Regions from separate parts of the Scandinavium tedordense genome, predicted to be linked through region 1. Evidence: predicted binding sites of a transcription regulator. Region 1 holds the regulator's gene; each other region holds the start of a gene.
What was found. Region 1 encodes PurR, which represses purine synthesis genes. Its sites were predicted from a motif close to CANGCAAACGTTTGCNTG; they were not measured.
Positions count from the first base shown of each region.

Region 2: a site for PurR is predicted at 1,203-1,220, ahead of glyA (serine hydroxymethyltransferase). Genes of this name have one in related genera too.
Region 3: a site for PurR is predicted at 1,686-1,703, ahead of purL (phosphoribosylformylglycinamidine synthase). Genes of this name have one in related genera too.
Region 4: a site for PurR is predicted at 1,557-1,574, ahead of MUU46_RS05735 (nucleoside-specific channel-forming protein Tsx). Genes of this name have one in related genera too.

Region 1 covers NZ_JALIGG010000056.1:74,657-77,808, forward strand. Annotated here, with positions in the region: gene MUU46_RS13510 (MFS transporter) at 1-788, opposite strand, end outside; gene cydH (cytochrome bd-I oxidase subunit CydH) at 960-1,049, opposite strand; gene purR (HTH-type transcriptional repressor PurR) at 1,342-2,367, shown strand; gene punR (DNA-binding transcriptional activator PunR) at 2,386-3,152, opposite strand, start outside.
Region 2 covers NZ_JALIGG010000054.1:383,897-387,048, reverse strand. Annotated here, with positions in the region: gene hmpA (NO-inducible flavohemoprotein) at 1-1,023, opposite strand, end outside; gene glyA (serine hydroxymethyltransferase) at 1,337-2,590, shown strand; gene MUU46_RS10755 (hypothetical protein) at 3,112-3,152, shown strand, end outside.
Region 3 covers NZ_JALIGG010000054.1:402,096-405,247, forward strand. Annotated here, with positions in the region: gene purL (phosphoribosylformylglycinamidine synthase) at 1-1,611, opposite strand, end outside; gene mltF (membrane-bound lytic murein transglycosylase MltF) at 1,868-3,152, shown strand, end outside.
Region 4 covers NZ_JALIGG010000051.1:113,681-116,832, forward strand. Annotated here, with positions in the region: gene ribD (bifunctional diaminohydroxyphosphoribosylaminopyrimidine deaminase/5-amino-6-(5-phosphoribosylamino)uracil reductase RibD) at 1-266, opposite strand, end outside; gene nrdR (transcriptional regulator NrdR) at 270-719, opposite strand; gene MUU46_RS05730 (SadB/YajI family lipoprotein) at 863-1,405, shown strand; gene MUU46_RS05735 (nucleoside-specific channel-forming protein Tsx) at 1,714-2,607, shown strand; gene MUU46_RS05740 (M24 family metallopeptidase) at 2,699-3,152, opposite strand, start outside.

The DNA.
Region 1 (3,152 bases):
CGGTCAGCAAACTTGCCACCGAGATAGTTACCGATAGAGAAGCCGATGCCAATCAGTACCAGCATGGCGGTAACGAACAGCGGTGACGCATGCGTAATGGTATGCAGCACTGGCGAAATATAGGTGTAGAGCGTGAACATCGCCCCGGCCCCGAGCACGGTCGTCAACAGCGCCGTCAGCACCTGTGGGCGCATCAGAACCGACAGCTCTTTTTTTACGTCCGGGCGTTCACCGCTGCTGCCCTTCGGTAACGAGAACCACAGGCTGACCATCGCCACCAGGCCAAGTCCGGCCGTCGCAAGGAACGACATTCGCCAGCCGATGGTTTCACCAAGCCAAGTGGCCGCCGGAACGCCGCCGATATTGGCAATCGTCAGCCCCATAAACATGGTCGCCACCGCGCTGGCTTGCTTGTGCTTAGGCACTACGCTTGCAGCCACAACCGAGCCGAGGCCGAAGAAAGCGCCATGATTAAGACTGGTGATAATGCGCGACAACAGCAGCGTAGTGTAATCCGGCGCGATAGCCGACAGCACATTGCCGAGCGTGAAAATTGCCATCAGGAAAATAAGCGCATTACGGCGCGCGCGATGTGAAAGCAGCAGCGTCATCAGCGGGGCACCGACCATCACGCCAATGGCATAGGCGCTGATCAGCATTCCGGCCGCGGGAATCGACACGTCCACACCTTTGGCGATGACAGGCAGCAGGCCCATTGGCGAAAACTCAGTGGTACCTATGCCAAATGCCCCAACAGCCAGTGCCAGCAGGGGGAAATTGATTTTCATGTAACGACTCCGGTAAGCCATCTCATTGAGACAGTGCGAAAGCAGAAGCCAAAAGCATGACATCAATCACAAAAAAACAAAAGTAAACAAAATGGCAAAAGTTTTTTGCGAATTTGATAACAATCAGGAAGGAAAATGAGAAGGAGGAAGAGAGCTCTCCCTCCGGATAAATCAGTGCAGTACAGCAGTCAGCGCGGCAGCAACGATCAGCGCCAAAGCGATAACGGTGGTCATCAGAGAGAGCTTCAGGTCGGTACTCATCAATTTTTCTCCTTTTAATCCCCACAACAAAAGTGAGCTTGCTCATTTTTGCACAAATATACGCAAAAATCTTCCAGGTTTTAGGCTCATAGCGATTTTTCTCTTTCCCTTTGCCTCAGAATCAGACAAAATTCCACGCTAATTTAAAAGCGTACCAGCCATTGACCCCCTCCCGTCGTCCTGTCTGTCTCCCGGCGTACTGCAATTCAGTTGAATTGTGTTAAGGGTGTGTAAAGGCAAACGTTTTCGTGTCGGTAATCAGGCGTAAGGAAAGGGTCTGGAGTGAGAACGAATGGCAACTATTAAAGATGTAGCGAAACGCGCAAACGTTTCCACTACAACTGTATCACATGTAATTAACAAGACGCGTTTCGTGGCAGAAGATACCCGTAACGCGGTATGGGCGGCCATTAAAGAGCTGCACTACTCCCCAAGCGCCGTGGCACGCAGCCTGAAGGTGAATCACACCAAAACAATCGGCCTGCTGGCAACCAGCAGTGAAGCTGCCTATTTTGCTGAAATCATTGAAGCCGTTGAGAAAAACTGCTTCGAGAAAGGCTATACCCTGATCTTGGGTAATGCCTGGAACAACCTTGAAAAACAGCGCGCCTATCTTTCAATGATGGCGCAAAAGCGCGTCGATGGCCTACTGGTGATGTGTTCCGAATACCCGCAGTCGGTGCTCGAGATGCTGGAAGAGTACCGTCACATCCCGATGGTGGTGATGGACTGGGGCGAATCTAAAGCTGATTTTACCGACTCGGTGAATGATAACGCTTTCCAGGGGGGCTATATTGCCGGACGCTATCTGGTCGAACGCGGTCATCGTGAAATCGGCGTCATTCCTGGCCCGATGGAGCGTAACACCGGCGCCGGACGTCTGGCGGGCTTCATGAAAGCCATGGAAGAAGCGCAAATCAACGTGCCTGAAAACTGGATTGTTCAGGGTGATTTTGAGCCGGAATCCGGCTATCGCGCCATGCAGCAAATTCTTGCACAACAGCCACGCCCAACCGCCGTGTTCTGCGGCGGTGACATTATGGCGATGGGTGCGTTGTGTGCCGCAGACGAAATGGGTCTGCGTGTTCCACAGGATATTTCAGTCATTGGTTACGATAACGTGCGCAACGCGCGCTTCTTTACCCCTGCCCTGACCACTATCCACCAGCCTAAGGATTCGCTGGGTGAAGCGGCCTTCGATATGCTGCTGGATCGCATCGTCAATAAGCGTGAAGAGTCGCAGTCTATTGAAGTGCATCCTCGCCTGATCGAGCGCCGCTCGGTGGCCGACGGCCCATTCCGCGACTACCGCCGTTAATGACCTCTCAGGAGCCGGTTATTCCGGCTCCTGTAACCACTCTTTATTCAACGTTTCACTGTCCCCCAAATACTCCAGCAGCCAGCTCAGCGCCGGTGACATGTCATTTTGTTGCCAGGTCAGGCAGCACGCTGCATCAGGGAACGGATTTTCCAGCTCCAGCGCCACCCATTCACCACTGTCGATATACGGACGGGCAAAATGCGTGGGCACCATTCCGGCACACAGACCAGCGGAAAGACAGGTCGCGGAAGATTCCCAGTCCGGCACCACAATCCGTTTTTGATTATCCAGCAACCAGGTGATACGTTTCGGCAGCGATCGCGAGGTATCTTCCCGTACCAGCGCCGGCCAGTTGCGCAACACATCATCGCTGAGCGGGCCGGGCATCTGCGCCAGCGGATGTTGACTCGACACCACGCAGTTCCAGCTCAGCATCCCCATATCACGAAATGCGTAACGCCCACCGACCGGGATCGCCTGTGTGGCGCCAATCGCCAGCTCTACACGCCCGTCGGATAACGCATCCCACACGCCGTTGAATACTTCCTGGAAAACGCACAGTTCGACATCCTTAAAGTGGCGATAGAAATCGACAATCATCTGCCGGGTACGTTCCGGGCGCACAATATTATCCACCGCGATGGCCAAATTGCCACGCCAGCCGTTGGCAATTTGCTGACACTGCTGGCGGGTGATCTGCATTTTTTTGATAACAGAGCGACCCTCTTTCAAAAACCAGGCACCTGCGGGGGTTAATTCTACGTCGCGATGGCGTCGTTCAA
Region 2 (3,152 bases), on a different contig from region 1:
CAAATCTATCAGCCCGGCGCTGTCGAACACGTCATTATTTTCAGGCGCGTTATACCAGACGTGCGAGGCAAAGCGCGGTAGCGTTGCACCCAAGGATTCTACTTCTTTGGCGAACGCATGGACCGCGCCGTTTTCAGCCGCGTGGAACCAGTTCACCTGAGCCGGATGGGCGCGGTTTGCCAGGGTATCGAGCATCGCCAGCATTGGCGTCTGGCCGACACCGGCAGAAATCAGCGTCACCGGTGCGGTGGCGTCAACGGACATAAAGAAGTCACCGGCAGGTGCGGCAAGATAAACGGTATCGCCCACACGGGCTTCGTCATGCAGCCATTCTGACACCTGGCCGCCGTTTTCGCGCTTCACCGCAATACGGTAGTTTTTGGCGTTCGGGCTGCGGGTCAGTGAATACTGACGGATCTCCTGATGCGCGAAACCTTCCGGTTTCAGCCACACGCCGAGATATTGACCCGGCTGATAATCGGCCACGTCGCCGCCGTCTTGCGGGGCAAACTCAAACGCGGTGATCAGGGCGCTTTGCGGCGTTTTGCTGACTATCTGGAATGCGCGCGTGCCTTCCCAGCCGCCGATTTTCGCGGCGCTTTGCTGATAAATTTCACCTTCGCGGTTAATGAACACGTCGGCCAGCACACCATAGGCTTTGCCCCAGGCGTCCAGCACTTCCTGGCCCGGGCTGAACAGCTCGTCAAGCGTCGCCAGCAGATGGCCGCCAACGATGGCGTACTGCTCGGGTTGGATCTGGAAGCTGGTGTGTTTCTGGGCGATTTTTTCCACCGCGGGCAGCAGGGCGGCCAGGTTTTCAATATTGCTGGCGTAGGCGGCGATGGCGTTGAACAGCGCTTCACGCTGATCACCGTTACGCTGGTTGCTCATGTTGAAGATCTCTTTCAACTCCGGGTTATGAGCAAACATGCGATCGTAAAAATGTGCGGTGAGTTTAGGGCCAGTTTCGACCAGCAGGGGAATGGTGGCTTTCACCGTCGCGATGGTTTGTGCGTCAAGCATGTCTATGTCCTTCTCGGTTTCTTCATCATGTTTCTAATGATGCATTTTAAATGCATCTTATAATAATGACCCTATGATGTAAATGGTTCTTTGAAAGATGAAAAATGTGCATCACAAACCTGAAAAGAAATCCGCTTAAAACTCGAGTGCCTTTATCGCTCAAACCCTTGCGTAGCGGCAAGGTAATCGTTTGCGTAAAATCATTTGTCAAGACCTGTTATCGCAGAACTTATCAGTTATACTGTTGGCCGTTGCCCAAAAGGGCCCCCTTTTTTAGCGGTAAAACTACTGTTAGCTGAGTCAGGAGATGCGGATGTTAAAGCGTGAAATGAACATTGCCGATTATGATGCCGAACTGTGGCAGGCGATGGAGCAGGAAAAAGTACGTCAGGAAGAGCACATCGAACTGATCGCCTCCGAAAACTACACCAGCCCGCGCGTGATGCAGGCGCAGGGTTCTCAGTTAACCAACAAGTACGCTGAAGGTTATCCGGGCAAACGCTATTACGGCGGCTGTGAATATGTTGATATCGTTGAGCAGCTGGCTATCGATCGCGCCAAAGAGCTGTTTGGCGCAGACTACGCCAACGTGCAGCCGCACTCCGGTTCCCAGGCGAACTTCGCGGTTTACACCGCGCTGCTGCAACCGGGCGATACCGTTCTCGGTATGAACCTGGCGCAAGGTGGCCACCTGACTCACGGTTCCCCGGTCAACTTCTCCGGTAAGCTGTACAACATCATCCCTTACGGTATCGATGAGTCCGGTAAAATTGACTATGAAGACATGGCGAAGCAGGCGCAGACCCATAAACCGAAGATGATCATCGGCGGCTTCTCGGCTTACTCCGGTGTGGTTGACTGGGCAAAAATGCGTGAAATCGCTGACAGCATCGGCGCATACCTGTTCGTTGATATGGCACACGTGGCCGGTCTGATTGCCGCAGACGTATACCCGAACCCGGTTCCACATGCTCACGTCGTGACTACCACTACCCACAAAACCCTGGCGGGCCCGCGCGGCGGCCTGATCCTGGCGAAAGGTGGTGACGAAGACCTGTACAAAAAACTGAACTCTGCCGTGTTCCCAAGCGCGCAGGGCGGCCCGCTGATGCATGTCATCGCCGCGAAAGCCGTTGCGCTGAAAGAAGCGATGGAGCCAGAGTTCAAAGTCTACCAGCAGCAAGTGGCGAAAAACGCGAAAGCGATGGTGGAAGTGTTCCTGAACCGCGGCTACAAAGTGGTATCTGGCGGTACTGAGAACCACCTGTTCCTGCTGGATCTGGTAGATAAAAACCTGACCGGTAAAGAAGCCGATGCCGCGCTGGGTCGCGCTAACATCACCGTCAACAAAAACAGCGTACCAAACGACCCGAAGAGCCCGTTTGTGACCTCTGGTATCCGTATCGGTTCTCCGGCTGTGACTCGCCGCGGCTTCAAAGAAGCTGAAGTGAAAGAACTGGCTGGCTGGATGTGTGACGTGCTGGACAACATCAATGATGAAGCCGTTATCGAACGCATCAAAAGTAAAGTGCTGGATATCTGCGCCCGTTTCCCGGTTTACGCGTAATATACTGAATTTACTTTAAATGTTGGGCACCTAAGGTAGTAATGCTAGTCAGTTAAGGATGTGAGGCCTGTTAAATCAGGCCTCAATGAAGGAAAACGGGGCTACAACCCTGATTCCTTTGTTGTCCTTCCAAGCAGAAAATATGAATATTCATTCATGAAAATGCTTAGCTGATCGGCCTTATACCTAAGGTGTCTTTTTTTTTTATAAAATAGGATGGCTGTGCTTTTCATAATGAAAGGTAAGATACAGAGAACCTGACATTATAGCATGCTCTGAAATCTGAATTGCTCTTAATAATATATTCAATAAGATTGAATTGCAGATACTGAAAAGCACTTGTATGGTGTTAAACACAACTACTGAAATTAGTTAACTATTTCTTGGTTTACGTGAAAGTTGTTTATTAATTCCCTTATCATACCCAGGGATGGAGGGGTGATAATAGTGTACTAATGAATAATGCAAAATAAACACACGGATAATGAAGGTGTCAGCGTGCCAAAGGGAAGGGACATTTAATGGATAATAGAAGGTTTAAGGAACAAGCACAGCCAATCTT
Region 3 (3,152 bases), on a different contig from region 1:
CATGCCAGGCTCATCGCTGAGTATATCGCGCAGGTTAAACCGCCCGCCGCGGTTACCGTCGCTCACAAGCTCCGGCATAGCGTTGGACAAACCGCCCGCGCCGACGTCGTGAATAAACAGAATCGGGTTCGCTTCGCCCATCTGCCAGCAGCGGTCGATGACTTCCTGACAGCGACGTTCCATTTCCGGGTTATCGCGCTGGACGGAGGCAAAATCCAGGTCCGCATCAGACTGACCGGATGCCATGGAGGAGGCCGCCCCGCCGCCGAGGCCGATATTCATCGCCGGGCCGCCAAGAACGATCAGTTTCGCACCGACGTTGATCTCGCCTTTTTGCACGTGATCGGCGCGGATGTTGCCGATCCCACCAGCCAGCATGATCGGCTTGTGATAGCCGCGCAGCTCTTCGCCGTTGTGGCTGTTTACTTTCTCTTCGTAGGTACGGAAGTAGCCGTTTAGCGCCGGGCGACCAAATTCATTGTTGAACGCAGCACCGCCCAGCGGGCCGTCGGTCATGATCTCCAACGCCGTCACAATACGGTCTGGTTTACCGAAATCTTCTTCCCACGGCTGTTCAAAGCCGGGGATGCGAAGGTTGGAAACGGAGAAACCGCCCAGCCCGGCTTTTGGCTTCGCGCCACGCCCGGTAGCGCCTTCATCGCGAATTTCACCGCCGGAACCTGTCGCCGCACCCGGCCACGGAGAGATGGCCGTCGGGTGGTTGTGAGTTTCTACTTTCATCAGGATGTGGGTCGGTTCCTGATGGAAGTCATAACGCAGGGCGTCACGGTCGGCATAGAAGCGACCGACGTCCGAACCTTCCATTACCGCGGCGTTATCTTTATAAGCAGATAGCACGTGGTCCGGGGTTTTTTCGAACGTATTTTTGATCATCTTGAACAGCGACTTCGGCTGTACTTCACCGTCGATAACCCAATCGGCGTTGAAAATTTTGTGTCGGCAGTGCTCAGAGTTGGCCTGCGCAAACATGTAGAGTTCGATATCGTTCGGGTTACGGTTCAGGGTGGTGAACGCGTCGAACAGATAGTCGATTTCATCTTCCGCCAACGCCAGCCCGAGACGCTGGTTGGCTTCCACTAACGCCTGACGTCCCTGACCCAGCATGTCCACGCTGGAAACCGGGGCCGGTTGATGATGGGCAAACAGGTTTTCCGCATCCTGCAGTGCACCAAATACGGTTTCCATCATGCGGTCATGCAATTCTGCCGCTACCTGGCGCCATTGAGCGTCGCTCAAGGTTGAGGTTTCAACGTAGTACGCAACGCCGCGCTCGAGGCGGACGATGGTGTCCAGGCCGCAGTTATGGGCGATGTCGGTTGCTTTTGAAGACCAGGGGGAGATGGTGCCAGGGCGGGGGGTGACGAGCAGTAATTTTCCAGCGGGCGTATGGCTGCTGAGGCTTGGGCCATACTGCAGCAACTGTGCCAGTCGGTCATGCTCCTGTTCTGAAAGCGGTGCGTTCAGTTCGGCGAAATGCACGTACTCGGCGTAAATGTTGCTGACCGGAAGGTTGGCTGCCTGAAAACGTGCCAGCAGTTTAGTAATACGAAATGCAGACAGTGCAGGCGAACCACGCAGAATTTCCATCATAAGTCTCTCGTCTTCTGGGTTTCAGTGTGCGCAATGGCGGAAAACGGGCGCCATTATAGTGGATCTGAAGCAGCGACGTAACCGTTTGCGTCAAAATAAAATTGCCGCTGCGTTTTACCACCCGATGCGGTGAAATGCATGAATGGGTTGCCAACTGCGGCATTGTTAAGCAAAATGCCGCTCATTCTGAATTGCCCCTAAACTTTAACACGGTAACTATTGCCTGAGATCGCTCTCTTCACAGAGAATTAACTAATTGAAAAAATTAAAGATTAATTATCTGTTTATCGGCATTGTCACCCTGCTACTGGCAGCGGCGCTATGGCCCTCTATTCCCTGGTTCAGCAAACCAGAGAATCGCATCGCCGCTATCCAGGCGCGCGGTGAGCTGCGCGTCAGTACCCTGGTTTCTCCTCTGACGTTCGCCAGCATTAACGAAAAAGATTACGGCCTCGACTACGAACTGGCTCAGCAATTTGCCAATTATCTTGGCGTTAAGCTCAAAATCACCGTTCGCCAGAACATCAGTCAGCTGTTTGATGACCTCGATAACGACGATGCCGATATGCTGGCCGCCGGTCTGGTGTACAACAGCGAGCGCACCAAAAACTATCAGGCTGGCCCGGCGTACTACTCAGTATCTCAGCAGTTGGTTTACCGCAAAGGCAGTTTCCGTCCGCGGACACTAGATAATATCACCGCACAGCAATTAACCATTGCCCCGGGCCACGTGGCGATCACCGATTTACAGTTTCTGAAGGTGAAAAAGTACCCTAACCTCGAATGGGCGGTGGACGATAAGCGCGGCAGCGTTGAGCTGATGGACGATATTATCGACGGTAAGCTCGATTACACTATTGCCGATTCGGTGGCGATCAGCCTGTTCCAGCGCGTTCACCCGGAGCTGGCGGTGGCGCTGGATATCACGGATGAACAGCCTGTCACCTGGTTTAGCCTGAAGGATAGCGATAACACGCTGCCTGCAGCGATGCTCGATTTCTTCAACAACATTAATGAAGACGGGACCCTGGCGCGCCTTGAAGAGAAGTATCTCGGCCACGGCGACGACTTCGACTATTTCGATACCCGCACCTTCCTGCGTGCGGTAGATAATCTGCTGCCCGATTTTGAGCCACTGTTCCAGAAGTACGCCGAGGAAATTGACTGGCGTCTGCTGGCAGCCATTGCCTGGCAGGAATCCCATTGGGACCCGCTGGCGACCTCCCCAACCGGCGTGCGCGGCATGATGATGCTGACCAAAAATACCGCGCAAAGTCTGGGCCTGACCGACCGAACCGATGCCGAACAGAGCATCAGCGGCGGGATGCGTTATTTACAGGACATGATGGAGAAGGTGCCGGAGACGGTGCCGAAAGAGGAACGGATTTGGTTTGCGCTGGCGGCATATAACATGGGGTATGCGCATATGCTCGATGCCCGGGCGCTAACCGCGAAACAAAAAGGCAATCCTGATAGCTGGGCCGATGTGAAGCAGCGCCTGCCGCTTCTCAGCCAGAAGCCTTACTACACGCGTCTGACAT
Region 4 (3,152 bases), on a different contig from region 1:
ATCAGCGCCTCGCAGCACGGCGGTGTACGGCCATGGTGGCTGCACGGTTCGAGGGTGACGTATGCCGTTGCCCCTTTCGCTTTCTCGCCCGCCATGCGCAGGGCGTGGACTTCGGCGTGCGGTTCGCCCGCGCGGTAATGCGCACCTTCGCCGACGATTTCCCCGTCTTTCACGATGACGCAGCCAACGCGTGGATTCGGATGAGTAGTGAAGCGCCCCTGATTCGCCAGCTTCAGCGCACAGGCCATATACATTTCGTCAAGCATCGATCAGTCCTGTAAACGGGCGATCTCTTCGCCAAATTCTTTGATGTCTTCGAAACTGCGATAGACTGACGCAAAGCGGATATAAGCCACTTTATCGAGCTTTTTCAGCTGTTCCATGACCAGATTACCGATTTGCTTGCTTGGCACTTCACGTTCGCCGGTGGCACGCAGCTGCGATTTAATGTGGTTAACCGCCATTTCGACATCATCAGAGCTGACCGGGCGCTTTTCCAGCGCTTTTTGTAAGCCGCTGCGCAGTTTGTCTTCGTTAAACGGTTCGCGGACGTCGTTACTTTTCACCACCCGCGGCATCACCAGTTCGGCCACTTCGAAGGTTGTAAAACGTTCATTACACACGAGGCACTGACGGCGGCGGCGCACTGAGGAACCTTCTCCTACCAGACGGGAGTCGATCACTTTGGTATCTACGGCTAAACAAAATGGGCAATGCATGGCGCGTCCTGACGAAGAAAAATAACATATTCCTATTTTACCACGACCCACCCCACGGCGTCATTTTGAGACAATCCCCCGATGGCATCCAGGACGATACTGCTACCATTACTGTCGACAGAACCTTGAAAGGACACCTAACGATGACACGACGTTTAGTACGAATTCTGGCGCTGGGCAGCCTGTTTACCCTTAGCGCCTGTGCACAGCAGCACGAAGTACATCAGATGCAGCAGAGCGTCACCGCGCTCAATAAAGATATGACCACGCTGAATCAGGAAACCGTGAAGATAACCCAGCAAAACACCCTGAATGCGAAATCTGCAAGCGGTGTGTATCTGCTGCCGGGATCTAATACTCCAGCCCGCCTGGAAAGCCAGATTGGTACGCTGAGAATGTCGCTGATTAATATCGCGCAAAATGCCGACGGTATGCGCGCCACGCTGCGTATTCAGGGCGAATCCAATGATCCGCTTCCCGCGTTTAGCGGCACCGCCGAATGGGGCCTGATTCAGGGCACCACTGACAACTATCAGGAAGTGAACGTCAAAAACCAGTTGATCAACGCCCCGGCCAGCGTCCTCGCGCCGAGCGATGTGGATATTCCACTTCAGCTCAGCGGCACTGATCCAAAGCAGCCCGTTTTCGTGCGTATTCACGATATTCAGCCCGCCAGCGTTCAGTAATTTCTTATCACCGGATAGCGACGGTTATCCGGTTTCCCTCCCCTTTTTCATCACCCTTCAACACGCACTGCAATCTTTGCTGTTTTTCAGAAATCCCTGGAAACATTTGAGAGAATCCGTACAATCCCCGCCGATAATGCACGCAAACGTGAACGCAATCGATTACGTACTTGAGAAAACTGTGAAACACCACATATTTTTGTGAGCAATGATTCTTATAATAGGCCTCGCAGAAAACAGTTACATTTAGAAACGCCCAAGCGGTTCTTTTTCACTCCCCGAAAGGGATTTCAACAAGTGGCATAATGATGAAAAAAACATTAATTGCAGCCGGTGCAGTGCTCGCGCTTTCTTCGACTTTCACGGCAAACGCAGCCGAAACTACCAAACCAGAGTATGTCTCTGACTGGTGGCATCAGAGCGTCAACGTGGTAGGCAGCTACCACACCCGCTTTGGACCGAAAATCAATAATGACGTTTACCTGGAATACGAAGCGTTCGCCAAGAAAGATTGGTTCGACTTCTACGGCTATATCGATATCCCAAAAACCTTCGGTGCGGGTAACGGTAACGACACCGGTATCTGGGACGACGGTTCACGTATGTTCATGGAAATTGAACCGCGCTTCTCCATTGATAAGCTGACCGGCACCAGCCTGGCATTCGGCCCATTCAAAGAGTGGTACTTCGCGAACAACTACATCTATGACATGGGTGCTCACGGCAACGATGCCAGTAAGCAAAGCACCTGGTACATGGGTCTGGGCACCGATATTGATACCGGCCTGCCAATGAGCCTGTCCCTGAATGTGTATGCCAAATACCAGTGGCAGAACTACGGCGCCGCGAACGAAAACGAGTGGGATGGTTACCGCTTCAAGGTGAAATACTTTGTGCCAATCACCCAACTGTGGGGCGGCCAACTGAGCTACATCGGCTTCACCAACTTTGACTGGGGTTCAGACCTGGGTAACGAAGACTTCCGTGACCTGAACGGTAAGAAAGCGCGAACCAATAACTCCATCGCGTCCAGCCACATTCTGGCACTGAACTACGATCACTGGCATTACTCTGTGGTCGCACGTTACTGGCACAACGGTGGCCAGTGGAACGACGATGCAAGCCTGAACTTCGGTGACGGCGACTTCAGCGTCCGCTCTACCGGTTGGGGTGGCTACCTGGTTGTCGGTTATAACTTCTGATAATCCGCGGTTAGTGAAAAAGCCCGGCGGCGCAAGCTTGCCGGGTCTACGCGAAGCCCGGTAAGCTTAGCGCCACCGGACATATTAAGACTCACGACTTACACGACAACGCACTCGCAGGGTCCAGTAACCACGGCCGCAAATATCCTACGGTATTTGAGAACGGCAACACCCACTCGGGTAAACGAATCCCGACCTCTTTTTCAATAAAAGCCCGTCTCGCCTGCACCCTCGCCCACAGCTGCGGATAGTCCGCCGCCAATTGCTGACGTAACGATTCATCTGCCAGCGCCACCGTGTCTTCAATGCTCGCCCCTGCATATCCCGCCCGGGAAGGAATAATATCGATTTGCAGCAGCATGCCGCTGGCCAGCGGAATGTCAGAGCCCGCAGACACCGGTGAACACAGCCATTCTTCATCCGCCACAAGATGCCCCGGATTGAGATGCCAGTGATATTCAGCCTTCGGCAGCACGTCTTCAATCAGCTGGTACAGCTCACCGCCGGTCATGCCCGGACGAATATTTTCCAGCCACGCGACCACC